Regions from separate parts of the Pseudomonas sp. NPDC089530 genome, predicted to be linked through region 1. Evidence: predicted binding sites of a transcription regulator. Region 1 holds the regulator's gene; each other region holds the start of a gene.

Evidence for each region. Region 1 encodes FliA, which starts transcription of late flagellar genes. Its sites were predicted from a motif close to CTAAAGTTTNNNNNNNNNNNGCCGNTAA; they were not measured.
Region 2: ACQKQA_RS01860 (methyl-accepting chemotaxis protein) is a predicted target of FliA. The motif match lies at 3,127-3,154, and genes of this name have one in related genera.
Region 3: ACQKQA_RS07570 (methyl-accepting chemotaxis protein) is a predicted target of FliA. The motif match lies at 2,895-2,922, and genes of this name have one in related genera.

The regions. Positions count from the first base shown of each region.
Region 1 covers NZ_JBNNVU010000069.1:23,668-27,987, forward strand. The annotation lists gene flhF (flagellar biosynthesis protein FlhF) at 1-633, shown strand, start outside; gene fleN (flagellar synthesis regulator FleN) at 752-1,582, shown strand; gene fliA (RNA polymerase sigma factor FliA) at 1,579-2,319, shown strand; gene ACQKQA_RS22185 (chemotaxis response regulator CheY) at 2,479-2,850, shown strand; gene ACQKQA_RS22190 (protein phosphatase CheZ) at 2,882-3,670, shown strand; partial or broken gene ACQKQA_RS22195 (chemotaxis protein CheA) at 3,683-4,320, shown strand, end outside.
Region 2 covers NZ_JBNNVU010000002.1:180,392-184,711, forward strand. The annotation lists gene ACQKQA_RS01850 (AAA family ATPase) at 171-695, opposite strand; gene pnuC (nicotinamide riboside transporter PnuC) at 692-1,258, opposite strand; gene ACQKQA_RS01860 (methyl-accepting chemotaxis protein) at 1,367-3,001, opposite strand; gene ACQKQA_RS01865 (undecaprenyl-diphosphate phosphatase) at 3,287-4,117, shown strand; gene ACQKQA_RS01870 (DUF1294 domain-containing protein) at 4,117-4,320, shown strand, end outside.
Region 3 covers NZ_JBNNVU010000012.1:93,474-97,793, reverse strand. The annotation lists gene ACQKQA_RS07575 (CoA transferase) at 1-551, opposite strand, end outside; gene ACQKQA_RS07570 (methyl-accepting chemotaxis protein) at 732-2,870, opposite strand; gene ACQKQA_RS07565 (YbaN family protein) at 3,069-3,470, opposite strand; gene ACQKQA_RS07560 (biliverdin-producing heme oxygenase) at 3,564-4,172, opposite strand; gene ACQKQA_RS07555 (TonB-dependent receptor) at 4,292-4,320, opposite strand, start outside.

The DNA.
Region 1 (4,320 bases):
ATGGGCAAGACCACCACCCTGGCCAAGCTGGCGGCCCGCTACGTTCTCAAGTACGGCGCACAGAACATCGCGCTGGTGAGCATGGACAGCTACCGCATCGGCGCCCAGGAGCAGCTCAAGACCCTGGGCCGCATCCTCAATGTCTCGGTGACCCATGTCGACCCGGGCCAGTCCCTGGCCCAGGCCCTCGATCCGCTGCTGCGCAAGCGCGTGGTGCTGATCGATACTGCCGGTCTGCAAGCCAGCGACCCGGCCCTGCGCATGCAGCTGGAAAGCCTGGCCGGTCGCGGGATCCGCGCAAAAAATTATCTGGTCTTGGCAACCACCAGCCAGAAACAGGTTCTAACCGCCGCATACCACAGCTACAAGCGTTGCGGGCTGGCCGGCTGCATCCTGACTAAACTGGATGAAACCGCCAGCCTTGGTGAGGTGCTGAGCCTGGCGATCAGTCACGAACTCCCCGTTGCCTATCTGACCGATGGCCCACGGATTCCAGACGATCTGCACTTGCCGCGCCGGCACCAGCTGGTCAGTCGTGCGGTGAGCGTGCAGATGCAGGAAGAACCCAGCGAAGAAGCCATGGCCGACATGTTCGCTGACCTCTACCACAACCCGGCCAAACGGGTGGGCTGAGGGATTCATGAAAAGATTGCAATGTACCTACATCGATGGTCTGCCAGGCATTGTTCCGTTGGTGAACGCGCAGCCAGTTATGTGGCCCCGTCTAAGTAAGACAAGGTAAAGAAAGAACATGGGCAGCATGCATCCCGTACAGGTGATCGCGGTGACCGGCGGCAAAGGTGGCGTCGGCAAGACTAACGTGTCAGTGAACTTGTCCCTGGCCCTAGCGGAGCTCGGTCGGCGCGTCATGCTGCTGGACGCCGACCTGGGGCTGGCGAACGTCGACGTCCTGCTGGGTCTGACGCCCAAACGGACCCTTGCCGATGTCATCGAAGGCCGCTGCGAGCTGCGCGACGTGCTGCTGCAGGGGCCGGGCGGCATCCGTATCGTGCCGGCGGCGTCCGGCACCCAGAGCATGGTGCACCTGAGCCCGGCGCAGCATGCCGGTCTGATCCAGGCCTTCAGCGATATCGGCGACAACCTCGACGTACTGGTGATCGACACCGCTGCGGGTATCGGTGACTCGGTAGTCAGTTTTGTCCGCGCCGCCCAGGAAGTGCTGCTGGTGGTCTGCGACGAGCCGACCTCGATCACCGATGCCTACGCGCTGATCAAGCTGCTCAATCGCGATTACGGCATGAACCGCTTCCGCGTGCTCGCCAACATGGCGCAGAGCCCCCAGGAAGGTCGCAACCTGTTCGCCAAGTTGACCAAGGTCACTGATCGCTTCCTGGACGTGGCTCTACAATACGTCGGCGCCGTGCCTTACGACGAATGCGTGCGCAAGGCCGTGCAAAAGCAGCGTGCGGTCTATGAGGCGTTTCCCCGTTCGAAGTGCGCGCTGGCCTTCAAGGCCATTGCACAGAAAGTCGATACCTGGCCATTGCCGGCCAACCCACGTGGGCATCTGGAATTTTTCGTCGAGCGACTCGTGCATCAAACAGCGGGACCGGTGCTATGAGCGCCAGCGGCTTCAATCTTTACCGCAAGTCGGCACGTGACAGCCAGTACGAACTGATCGAGCGCTATGCGCCGCTGGTCAAGCGTATTGCCTATCACCTGCTGGCGCGCTTGCCGGCCAGCGTCCAGGTCGAGGACCTGATCCAGGCCGGGATGATCGGCCTGCTCGAAGTGTCGACCAAGTACGACGCGAGCAAGGGCGCGAGTTTCGAGACCTACGCGGGTATCCGTATCCGTGGGGCGATGCTCGACGAGGTGCGTAAAGGTGACTGGGCGCCGCGTTCGGTGCATCGCAATACCCGGATGGTGAGTGACGCGATCCGCGCAATTGAAGCTAAAACCGGTCGCGACGCTAAAGATCATGAAGTTGCGGCCGAACTTCAATTGAGTCTCGATGATTATTACGGGATTTTGAACGACACCTTGGGCAGTCGCCTGTTCAGCTTCGACGACCTGTTGCAGGACGGCGAGCATGAAGGGCTGCATGAGGATGGCGCGAGTGCTCATCTCGAGCCGTCGCGCGACCTGGAGGACGAACGTTTCCAGGCTGCGCTGGCGGATGCGATTGCCAATTTGCCGGAGCGTGAGCGACTGGTCTTGGCGCTGTACTACGACGAAGAGCTGAATCTCAAGGAAATCGGTGAGGTCCTGGGGGTCAGCGAATCGCGGGTCAGCCAGTTACACAGCCAGTGCGCGGCCCGTTTGCGGGGGCGTTTGGGGGAGTGGCGAGCGCGCTGACAGGCAGTGTGGGGACACTGCGGACGAGACTGGCACGAGGTTGTCGGTCTTGCGGCGTGTATTCCATGCAGTCGTTGAGTGCTCTGCCTGATTGATTGAATGGCGCGTCCAGGTGCTGGACGCGTTTAAGACTGCTTGGAGGTCGAATTGGACAAGAACATGAAAATCCTCATCGTTGATGACTTCTCAACGATGCGGCGGATCATCAAGAACCTGTTGCGTGACCTGGGGTTCACCAACACGGTCGAGGCCGACGATGGCACCACCGCCATTCCGGTTCTCAACAGTGGGAGCATCGACTTTCTGGTAACGGACTGGAACATGCCTGGCATGACCGGTATCGATCTGCTGCGCCACGTGCGCGCCGATGAAAAACTCAAGCACCTGCCGGTACTCATGGTGACCGCTGAAGCCAAGCGCGAACAGATCATCGAAGCGGCCCAGGCCGGAGTAAACGGCTACGTGGTCAAGCCCTTCACGGCCCAGGCGTTGAAAGAGAAGATCGAGAAGATCTTCGAACGCATTGGTTGATGCGTGGAACCATTCCGCCACGGGGGGAGCTATGGAGCACAACGAATCTTCATTGGGCGATTTTGAATCGACCCTGAAAAAACATGCAGTGGAACTGGTCGACAGCCTTGAAAAGGGCAAGTTCGGCGAAGCAGTGCAACTGATCCATGAGCTCAACCAGACCCGTGACCGCGGCCTGTACCGGGAAGTCGGCAAGCTCACCCGCGAGCTGCATAGCGCCATCGTCAATTTTCAGATTGACCCGCATATGCCGCAAGCCGAGGAAGTTTCACAGATCACGGATGCCACCGAGCGCCTGTCCTATGTGGTCAGGCTGACCGAGGCCGCGGCCAACCGCACCATGGACCTGGTAGAGAGCGCCACCCCGTTGGTCAACGGCCTGAGCAGCGAAGCCCAGGCCCTGAGCGCCGACTGGGGACGTTTCATGCGCCGCGAACTGGGCGCGGAAGAGTTCCGCGATCTGGCCCGCCGCGTGGATGGTTTCCTGACCCGTAGCGAGCAGGAAACGCGCGCGGTCTCGAGCAACCTCAACGACATTCTGTTGGCGCAGGACTACCAGGACCTGACCGGTCAGGTGATCAAGCGCGTGACCCAGTTGGTCACCGAAGTCGAGAGCAATCTGCTCAAACTGGTCCTGATGGCCAGTCAGGTCGATCGTTTTGCCGGTATCGAACATGACCGCGCGGCGATCCTCGCTGAAAAAGATCCGCAAAAACATCTGGCCAAGGGTGAAGGTCCGCAGATTCATGCCGATAAACGTGAAGACGTTGTATCCGGTCAGGACGATGTCGACGATTTGCTTTCCAGCCTTGGATTCTAGGAGCACCCATACATGAGCTTCGGCGCCGATGAAGAGATCCTTCAGGATTTTCTGGTTGAGGCCGGCGAGATTCTAGAGCAACTGTCCGAACAACTGGTCGAGCTGGAAAGCCGGCCAGACGATGCGGACCTGCTCAACGCAATTTTTCGCGGTTTTCACACTGTAAAAGGGGGCGCCGGCTTCCTCCAGCTCAACGAGCTGGTGGAGTGCTGCCACATCGCCGAAAACGTTTTCGACATCCTGCGCAAGGGTGAGCGTCGCGTCGACGCGGAACTGATGGACGTGGTGCTCGAAGCGCTAGACGCGGTGAACGGCATGTTCGGCCAGGTCCGCGAGCGTACCGAGATTACCGCCGCCACCCCGGAACTGCTGGCTGCCCTGGCCCGTCTGGCCGAGCCTGCCGGAGCCGAGGAGGTCGCCGAGCCGGCGGCCGAAGTCGAAATGGCCGCCGAGCCGGTGGCTGAGCCGGTCGCTGAAAGCGAATCGGGCGATATCACCGACAGCGAGTTCGAGCAGTTGCTCGATTCGCTCAATGCCGCCAAGACCGAGGCCCAGGCCCCGGCCGCTGCACCCGTAGCCGAAGGCGAAGCGGCCAGCGACGAAATTACCGATGACGAGTTCGAGTCGCTGCTCGATCAGTTGCATGGCAA
Region 2 (4,320 bases), on a different contig from region 1:
GCCGCGCCATGGCTCTGGATCGGGGCCTACGACGGGGGTGTATCAGTGGCTTAACGGTTGATGGAAGGGCAATGTAAACCCTTCTGTTCTAGCGCCTTTACACTGAAGCAGTGTTTCAGGAATGGACACTTGTCCCGCCGTACTGGATGAAACGCGGGTAGCAGGGGCGGTCAGTCCTGGAGCAGGCGCTCGACCAATTCGAACGCCCGTTGCCGACGTTGTTCCCAGTCGCCGCGAATCACCTCGAAGGGCTGGTTGTGTTGTACCAGCCAGTCAGCGGTGGCCTTGAAGAAGACCAGGCGCTCGCTCAGTTCGGGCTGGCAGCGCAGGCCGTCGTCGCTCCAGCCGACGTCCTCCGGAGACAGCAGCAGGTGCAGGTCGTAGTGGCGGGCCAGCAGCGCCGGCTCCAGCCAGTCGGGGCAGGCGCCGAACAGGGTCTGGCTCCAGAGCATGTTGCTCAGCAGGTGCGTGTCGAGAATCAGCAGTTGCGGCTGTCGGGCACGGGCCTGATCTTCCCAGGCCAGCTGGCCCTGGGCGATCTGTGGAATATCCGCCAGGCAGGTATCCCGTTGCTCCCGCTCGATGAAATGGCGGACGTATTCGCCCACCTGGATGCCACCGAAGTGAGCTTGCAGATGGCCGCTGAGCCAGCTTTTACCGCTGGACTCGGGGCCGGTGAGGACCAGCACCTTCATGCCGGCTGCAACGCCGGATCGGCCCGCCAGGCGCGCCAGCCTTGTACGGCCAACAGGGTGAACAACCCGTACAGCGCGGCCGTCAGGTACAGGTCCTTATAGATGAACAGGCCGACAAAGATCACATCGACCGCGATCCACAAGGGCCAGCATTGCACGCGCTTCTGCGCCATCCACCATTGCGCCACCAGGCTGAAACCGGTCAGCGCGGCATCCAGCCAGGGTTGCGCGGCATCGGTCCAATGAGCCATGGCGGCCCCCAGCAACAGGCTGCCGACGGCCCCGAGGCCCAGCCCGAACAGCATGGCCCCAGGGGCCAGCAGGCTGACCGGGCGGCCCTGGTGGCTGGCGCCGCCACGGGTCCATTGCCACCAGCCATACAGCTGCAGGGCGGCGTAGACCACCTGCAGCAGCATGTCCGAATACAGTTTCACTTCGAAGAAAATCCAGCTGTACAGCAGCACCATGACCAGGCCGATCGGCCAGCACCAGGGGTTCTGCCGGACGGTCAGCCAGACGGCGATCACCCCGAGGGCAGCGGCGAACAGTTCAAGCCCGGACATGGAAACACTACCTGGAAGCGAAGGAGGGGGCGGATTGTAACCAGAAGCGGCCTGGCATGTTAGTCGAGGCCGGCGATCGTGGCGGGGCTAACCCCGCCACGAAGGGGGTCAGACCCGGAACTGGCGCAACAGGCCGTTGAGCTGCTCGCTCAGCTCCTTGAGGTGCAGGCTGGCGGCGCTGGACTGCTCGGCCGCCAGGGCGGTGCTGTGGGACAGGCCGGCGGCCTGGGTCACGTTCTGGTTGATGTCTTCGACCACATGGGCCTGTTGCAGGGTGGCGCTGGCGATGGAGGTGTTCAGTCCATTGAGGTTGCGCAGGGCCTGGCCGATGGCATTCAGGCTTTCCCCGGCCAGCCCGGCCTGCTCGATGGTCTGCTGCGACACCCGGCTGCTGTCGCTGATGACCTTGACCGCGGCTTCCGAATGCCCCTGCAGGCGTTCGATCATCGACTGGATCTCGGCGGTGGACTTCTGGGTGCGCTGGGCCAGCAGGCGTACCTCATCGGCCACCACGGCGAACCCGCGACCCTGTTCGCCAGCCCGGGCGGCTTCGATCGCTGCGTTGAGCGCCAGCAGGTTGGTCTGCTCGGCGATGGAGTGAATCACCTCCAGCACGCTGCCGATCTGGGTGCTTTCCTGGGCCAGGGTGCGGATCACCTCCACCGCCTGGTCGATGGTCCCCGAGAGCCGGTCGATCTGCTGCAGGCTGCCGTCGATATTGACCTGACCCTGCTGGGCCTGGGCTTCGGCGTCGCGCATTTCGCTGGCGGCCTGTTCGGCGTTCTTCGCCACGTCCTGGACGCCGTAGGTCACTTCGTTGATGGCGGTGGCCACCAGTTCCATCTGCTGCGACTGCTGCTGGCTGCGTTCCTGGGCCTGGTTGGCGTTGTCGCCCAGGTCGGTGGAGGACTGCGCCAGGGCTGAGGCCGACACCTGCAACTGGCTGACGACAAGACGCAGCTTGGCGGTGAAGCCATTGAAGTGCCGGGCCAGTTCGGTGACTTCGTCCTGGCCGTGGGTGTCGAGGCTACGGGTCAGGTCGCTTTCGCCGCTGGCGATGTTGGCCATGGCGTGCACGGTTTCCTGCAGCGGGCGGACGATGCTGCGGGCGATCAGCATGACCAGCAGGGCCATGAGCACGGCAATGGCAATGCCAACGACCGACGCGTTGACCACCTGGCTGCGGAACTCGACCTGTACGTCGTCGATGTACACCCCGGAGCCGATGATCCAGCCCCAGGGCTCGAACAGCTGGACGTAGGAGGTCTTCTGCACCGGCTCGCTGGCGCCCGGCTTCGGCCAGCGATAGTTGATCATGCCGGCGCCCTTGGCCTTGGCGATGGCCACCATTTCGTTGAACACGGCAAAGCCGTCCGGGTCGCGGATCGCCGCGAGGTTCTGGCCGTCGAGCTTGGGGTTGGCCGGGTGCATGACCATGACCGGGGTCAGGTCGTTGATCCAGAAGTAGTCGCTCTGGTCGTAGCGCAGGCCGCGGATGGCGCTCAGCGCCTGCTTCTGCGCCGTCGCGCGATCGAGAGTGCCGGCGCTTTCCAGGCCATGGAAATAGGCCAGGACGCCGTTGGCGGTCTGCACCACATGCTGGGTTTTCTGCGCCTTGGCCTGGTACAGGTCGTCATGAATCTGCTTGAGCATCAGCATGCCCAGGGTCAGCAGCATGAGGACCGCTACAATCAGGATGAGCCACAGTCGGCGGCTGATCGACATTCTGCGTAAGCTGTTCATGAATCTGTCACTCCCGATCGTTTTTCTTGTAATAGAACGTCCTGTACATCCGTCATGCTGCTCCTTGCATCCAGGCCCATCGGATTCTCTCAACGCGACAGCGTTTATCGAGTATGTCTGCTAGGATTTCGGCCTCATCGCGAAAAACCTGAATCCGGCTGATTTTTCACGGAATTTTCAAGGGCGATGGTGATCCTATTGCGTCTGCGAATCCGCGACGCTCGCGTCAGTGAACATTGAAGAAAAACTAAAAAGGCATGCCACGGCATGACCTTCGGGGGATTGATGGAACTTTGGACGGCCGTACAGGCACTGATTTTAGGCATCGTAGAAGGGCTGACAGAGTTTCTGCCCATCAGCAGCACCGGTCACCAGATCATCGTCGCCGACTTGCTCAACTTCGGCGGCGAGCGCGCCATGGCGTTCAACATCATCATTCAACTGGGCGCCATTCTCGCGGTGGTCTGGGAGTTTCGCCGCAAGATCCTCGACGTGGTCACGGGCTTGCCGACCCAGCGCAACGCCCAGCGTTTTACCGCCAATCTGCTGATTGCCTTCCTGCCCGCCGTGGTGCTGGGGGTGATCTTCGCCGACCTGATCCACAAATACCTGTTCAACCCGATCACCGTTGCCACGGCGCTGGTGGTGGGGGGCGTGATCATGCTCTGGGCCGAGCGCCGGCAGCATGAAGTGCACGCCAACACGGTGGACGAGATCAGTTGGAAAGACGCCTTGAAGGTCGGTTTCGCCCAGTGCCTGGCGATGATCCCGGGCACCTCGCGTTCGGGCTCGACCATCATCGGCGGCCTGTTGTTCGGCCTGTCGCGCAAGACCGCCACCGAGTTCTCGTTCTTCCTGGCCATGCCGACCATGGTCGGTGCGGCGGTCTACTCGGGCTACAAGTACCGCAACCTGTTCCAGCCGGACGACCTGCCGGTATTTGCTGTCGGTTTCATCGTCTCGTTCATCTTCGCGATGATCGCGGTCAGGGGCCTGCTCAAGTTCATCGCCAACCATAGCTACGCGGCGTTCGCCTGGTACCGCATTGTCTTCGGCCTGGTGATCCTGGCCACCTGGCAGTTCGGCTGGGTCGACTGGGCCGCGGCCCACAACTGATGGACGCGCGTAACCCGAACCGCCCCGGCCAGGCCGCCGGGGCGCGGATCCAGCAGCCACGGCTCAAGGCCGCGGTCTTCATGCTGCTCTGCGCCTTGCCGTTGTGGGGCTCGTTGCTGCTGGGCGTGAAGGGGATTTCCTGGGTGCCGCTGGCAGCCTATGGCGTGGTCAGCCTGTTGACGTTTTTCCTTTACTGGAGCGAC
Region 3 (4,320 bases), on a different contig from region 1:
GCGCCTACGCTGTGCGCCAGCCAGTGCACCAGCGGTTCGGCATTCACCGCCTGCCCCTGGGGGTGAGCCTGCCAGTCGTTCCAGCTGCGCATTTGCGCGGCGCAACCGCCGGCCGCGACCACCGCCTGTTCCAGGTCGTGCTTGTTCCATTGCGCGACCCGGGCGGCCATGGCCGGACGATCCGCGACCGGGCCGAGCACCTGTTCGGCGGCACGGCGATGATGGGGCGCGTTGGTGTGCAGGCGAATCCAGCCGTCCTGGGTGGCGTAGTCGCCGGCGACCGGGTCCCACAGCGGCGGCACGCTCCAGCCGAGCGGGCGCAGGGAGGTGGCGAACCAGAAGGAGGCGAGGCGCCGGTCGACGCTCAGGGCGGGCAGGCGCCCGGTCCGGTCGTGTAGCAGTTCGGCCGTTGCCTGGCCGGCCGCGGCGATGCTGGCGCTGGCCAGTTCGGTCACGGCAAAGGCCGAGGGCAGGGCGCCGCTCGAGGTCAAGGCAATCGGGGTTCGGGGTAAGCCAAGCGCGGCTTGAACAGACGACAGTAGATCGGTCATTGCAGGCCCTCCGCTAGAGAGGGGGCAGCATAGAGCAAAAGCGTGAAGCGCCGCAGCACGGAGCAGGGCTACCTGTAGGAGCGAAGCTTGCTCGCGAAAGAACGCCAACGATAACGCGGTGCCTGGGGAACCGCCGCTGCACGGCTATCGCGAGCAAGCTTCGCTCCTACAAAGAGGGGGTCAGACGCGGAACTGATCCATCAGCTTCATCTGCTGGGTGGTCAGGGCGTTGAGCTGGCTGCTGACCTGGGCCGATTCGGTGGCCTGTTCGGTGAGGGATTCGGTCACGCTGCGGATTGCCGAGACATTGCGGTTGACCTCTTCGGCCACCGCGCTCTGCTGTTCCGCGGCGCTGGCGATCTGCAGGTTCATGTCGCTGATCACCGTGACCGCGTCGCTGATCCGGCCCAGGGCCTGCACCGCCTGCTGGATCTGCCCGGCGTTGCTCTGGGCCTGGGCCTGGCTCGAATGCATGGTCGCCACCACGCCCCGGGTGCCGCTCTGGATGCGTTCGATCACCAGGCGGATTTCCTCCACCGAATCCTGGGTGCGCTTGGCCAGGTTGCGCACCTCGTCGGCGACCACCGCGAAGCCGCGGCCGCTTTCCCCGGCCCGCGCCGCCTCGATGGCCGCGTTCAGGGCCAGCAGGTTGGTCTGCTCGGCGATGCTGCGGATCACTTCCAGCACCGAGCCGATCTGCTCGCTGTTGACCGCCAGGGCTTCCACCTCGAGCACCGCCTTGCTGACTTCCTCGGCCAGGGTGCCGATGTCGCGGGTGCTGCGCTCGATGATGCTCAGGCCGTCTCTGGCCGACTGGTCGGCGCCACGGGCGGCATTGGCGGCGTTGGAGGCACTGTTGGCGACGTCGTGGGCCGTGGCGCTCATTTCGTTGGAGGCGGTGGCCACCTGGTCGATCTCGCGGAACTGCACCTGCATGCCTTCGCTGGTCTGGCGGGCGATCTCCGAGGACTGGTCGGCGGTGCCGCGGGCGTCGCTGATGCTCTGCTTGATCTGGGCGATGGTCGGTTGCAGCTTGTCGAGGAAGCGGTTGAACCAGCCCACCAACTTGCCCAGTTCGTCTTTCTTGGCGTAGTTCAGGCGCTGGGTCAGGTCGCCGTCGCCGCTGGCGATTTCCTTGAGCATCTGCGCGACGCTGTTGATCGGCCGGGTCACGCCGGAGGCGGTCAGCCAGATCAGCAGCAGGCCGAGCACGCCGGCGACTGCCGCCACCAGCAGGGATATCAGGGTGCCCTGGGTCTGGGACTCGTCGAGCACGGCCTGCAGCTTCACCGAGTCGGCCAGCAGCACCTGCTCCGGCAGGTCGATCACCACGCCCCAGGGGCGGGCGCCGGGGATCGGGCTGACCGGGTACACCGCGCGGATCAGGTCGCCCTGCTTGAGGATTTTCGGCGCAGTGCCGCCCAGGGTTTGCAGGACATCCTTGCCGTCGGCGCCCAGGGTCTCGGCGATGCCCTTGCCGACCTTGGCCGCATCGTTGCTGTAGGCGGCGAGGACCCCGCTGCCGGCAACGATCAGCATGTGCCCGGCACCGTCGAACAGCCCGCGCTGGGAGTCGACGGCCGCGGCTTGCAGGGCATCCAGGGCGATGTCCACGCCGACCACGCCTATGACCTTGCCCTCGACGATCAGCGGCAGGGAAATGGTGGTCATCAGCATCAGCTTGCCGCCCACGGTGTCGGCATACGGCTCCAGCAGGCAGCTGCGCTTGTTGTCGCGCGGGCAGGTGTACCAGCTGTTGTAGGGGGTGCCGCTGAGGCTCAGGGTGGTCTTGTTCATGTCTTCTTCGACCATCACCGTGTTCAGCCCGGTGCCACCGGCGCGGCTCCAGTAACTGGCGAAGCGTCCGGCTTCGTTGGAGACCCGTGCGGCGTCGTTGGCGAATTCGCTGTCCTTGCCGTCGAGGGCGTTGGGTTCATAGGCGAGCCAGACGCCCAGCACCTGGGTGTTGCGCTCGAAGGCGGTCTTCAGGCTGTGGTTGAGTTCTTCGCGCAGGGCCTGGGCGTCCAGCCCGCGCTTGCCGGCCATGGCCCGCAGGTCGCTGACCTGGTCGGCCAGGGCGGTGATCACCAGCAGGCTCTCGCCAAAGGTTTTCTGCACCCGCACCGCCTGCTCGGCGGCCCGGGCCTGCAGCAGGTTCTGCACGCTGTCGGTGAGCATCCGCGAGCTGGAACTGCTGACCAGCTGATCGTTCTGGTTGGTCTGGTAGATGTTCATCCCGACGATCAGGCCCACCACGCCGAGCAGGCACAGTCCGGACAACAGCACGATTTTCAGGCGAATGGACAGAGAGTCGAACATAAGGCGATCTCGCGAATGGACAGGTGATGGGCGGTGAGTCGAGTGACTCCAGTCGCCAAATCCATTCAGCGCCATGCCCGAAACATCGGCTTGGGTAGGATTTGTCTGAATAAAAGCCGACGAGCGGTCACATGTTTGACATACACGGGAGAACGCCGGTCAGCGGGCCCCGTGAACGGGAGGCGAGGGCGATTGCGCTCAGGAGGCCTGGGCCAGAGCCTCCGGGCGCGACCAGATCCACAGGTTGCCCAGGCCCATCCCGGCCAATGCCAGGTACAGGGTCCAGTGATGGTTGAGCAGGCTCAGCATCAGGCCAGCGCACAGCAGCATGCTGACGGTGGCGCTGATCTTGGCCCGGCGGCTGACGATCCGGCCGTTGCGCCAGTTGCTCAGGATGGGGCCGAACAGGCGGTGGTTTTCCATCCAGGCGCTCAGGCGCGGCGAGCTTTTGGTCGCGGCCCAGGCGGCCAGGAGCACGAACTCGGTGGTGGGCAGGCCGGGGATGACGATGGCGATCAGGCCGATGGCCAGGCTGACGTAGGCCAGGCAAGCGAAGAACAGGCGGGAAGCTTTGGACGGGGATCGGGTCTTGCCGGTCATGGGTTCGCTGATGAGGTGACGAGCATAGGGGCAGTCTGCAACGGTTATCGGCCAGCCCGCGCCTTAGAGAGGCGGGCTGGCTCGCGCACTATATCAGGCCAGTTCGGGGGCCGTGGCGTAGGCCTGTTCCAGCAGCACGGTAAACCGGGTGAAGGCATCCAGCGCGCCTTTTTCCGCGGCGGCTTCTTCTTCGGCGCTCAGTTGCAGGCCGTCGAGGATGCGGGTGAAGGTTTTCCAGCCCTCGGCGCGACCGCCGGCCGGTTCGCCCAGGTGCCGGGCGCCGAAGGTTTCACTGAGGCCCAGGCCCACCGCGCGCTTGATCAGGAACGCCGCGCCGAGCTTGGAGCCTTCGGAGACGAACAGCCAGCCCAGGGCTTCGGCCTTGCTCGGGTTGTGCAACGCGCCCGCTACCGGGGCCGGGACTTCGGTGTCCAGGTCCGCCAGGTCGGCCTTGGCTGCCTCGGCGCGGCAGCGCTGGGCCAGGTCCGGGACGATGGCGATCAGCGCCGGGTCGTTGTACAGCGCCACCAGTTCGGACTGGAACAGGTACTGGGCGACGACGAAGCGGGCGAAGCTGCTGGCGCTCTCAAAGGGCGCATGGGCCTTGACCAGGGCGTCGAGCTTGGCATGGGGTTCGTGGGTGATCTGGTTCAGGCGCTGGGAGCGCAGGCTCGGACGCTGGGTGGAATCGGGGGCAGTCATGACGATGTCCTTGAAGAATGAAAATGAGATGCAGTTGCTAACTAGACGAACAAGAAGACGCGGCACAGTAAAAAAACCTCACTGCGCCCCATCGAAAAGCGCAGTGAGGGGGCACGGGCTCAGATGTCCCAGATCAGGTTGACCGCGA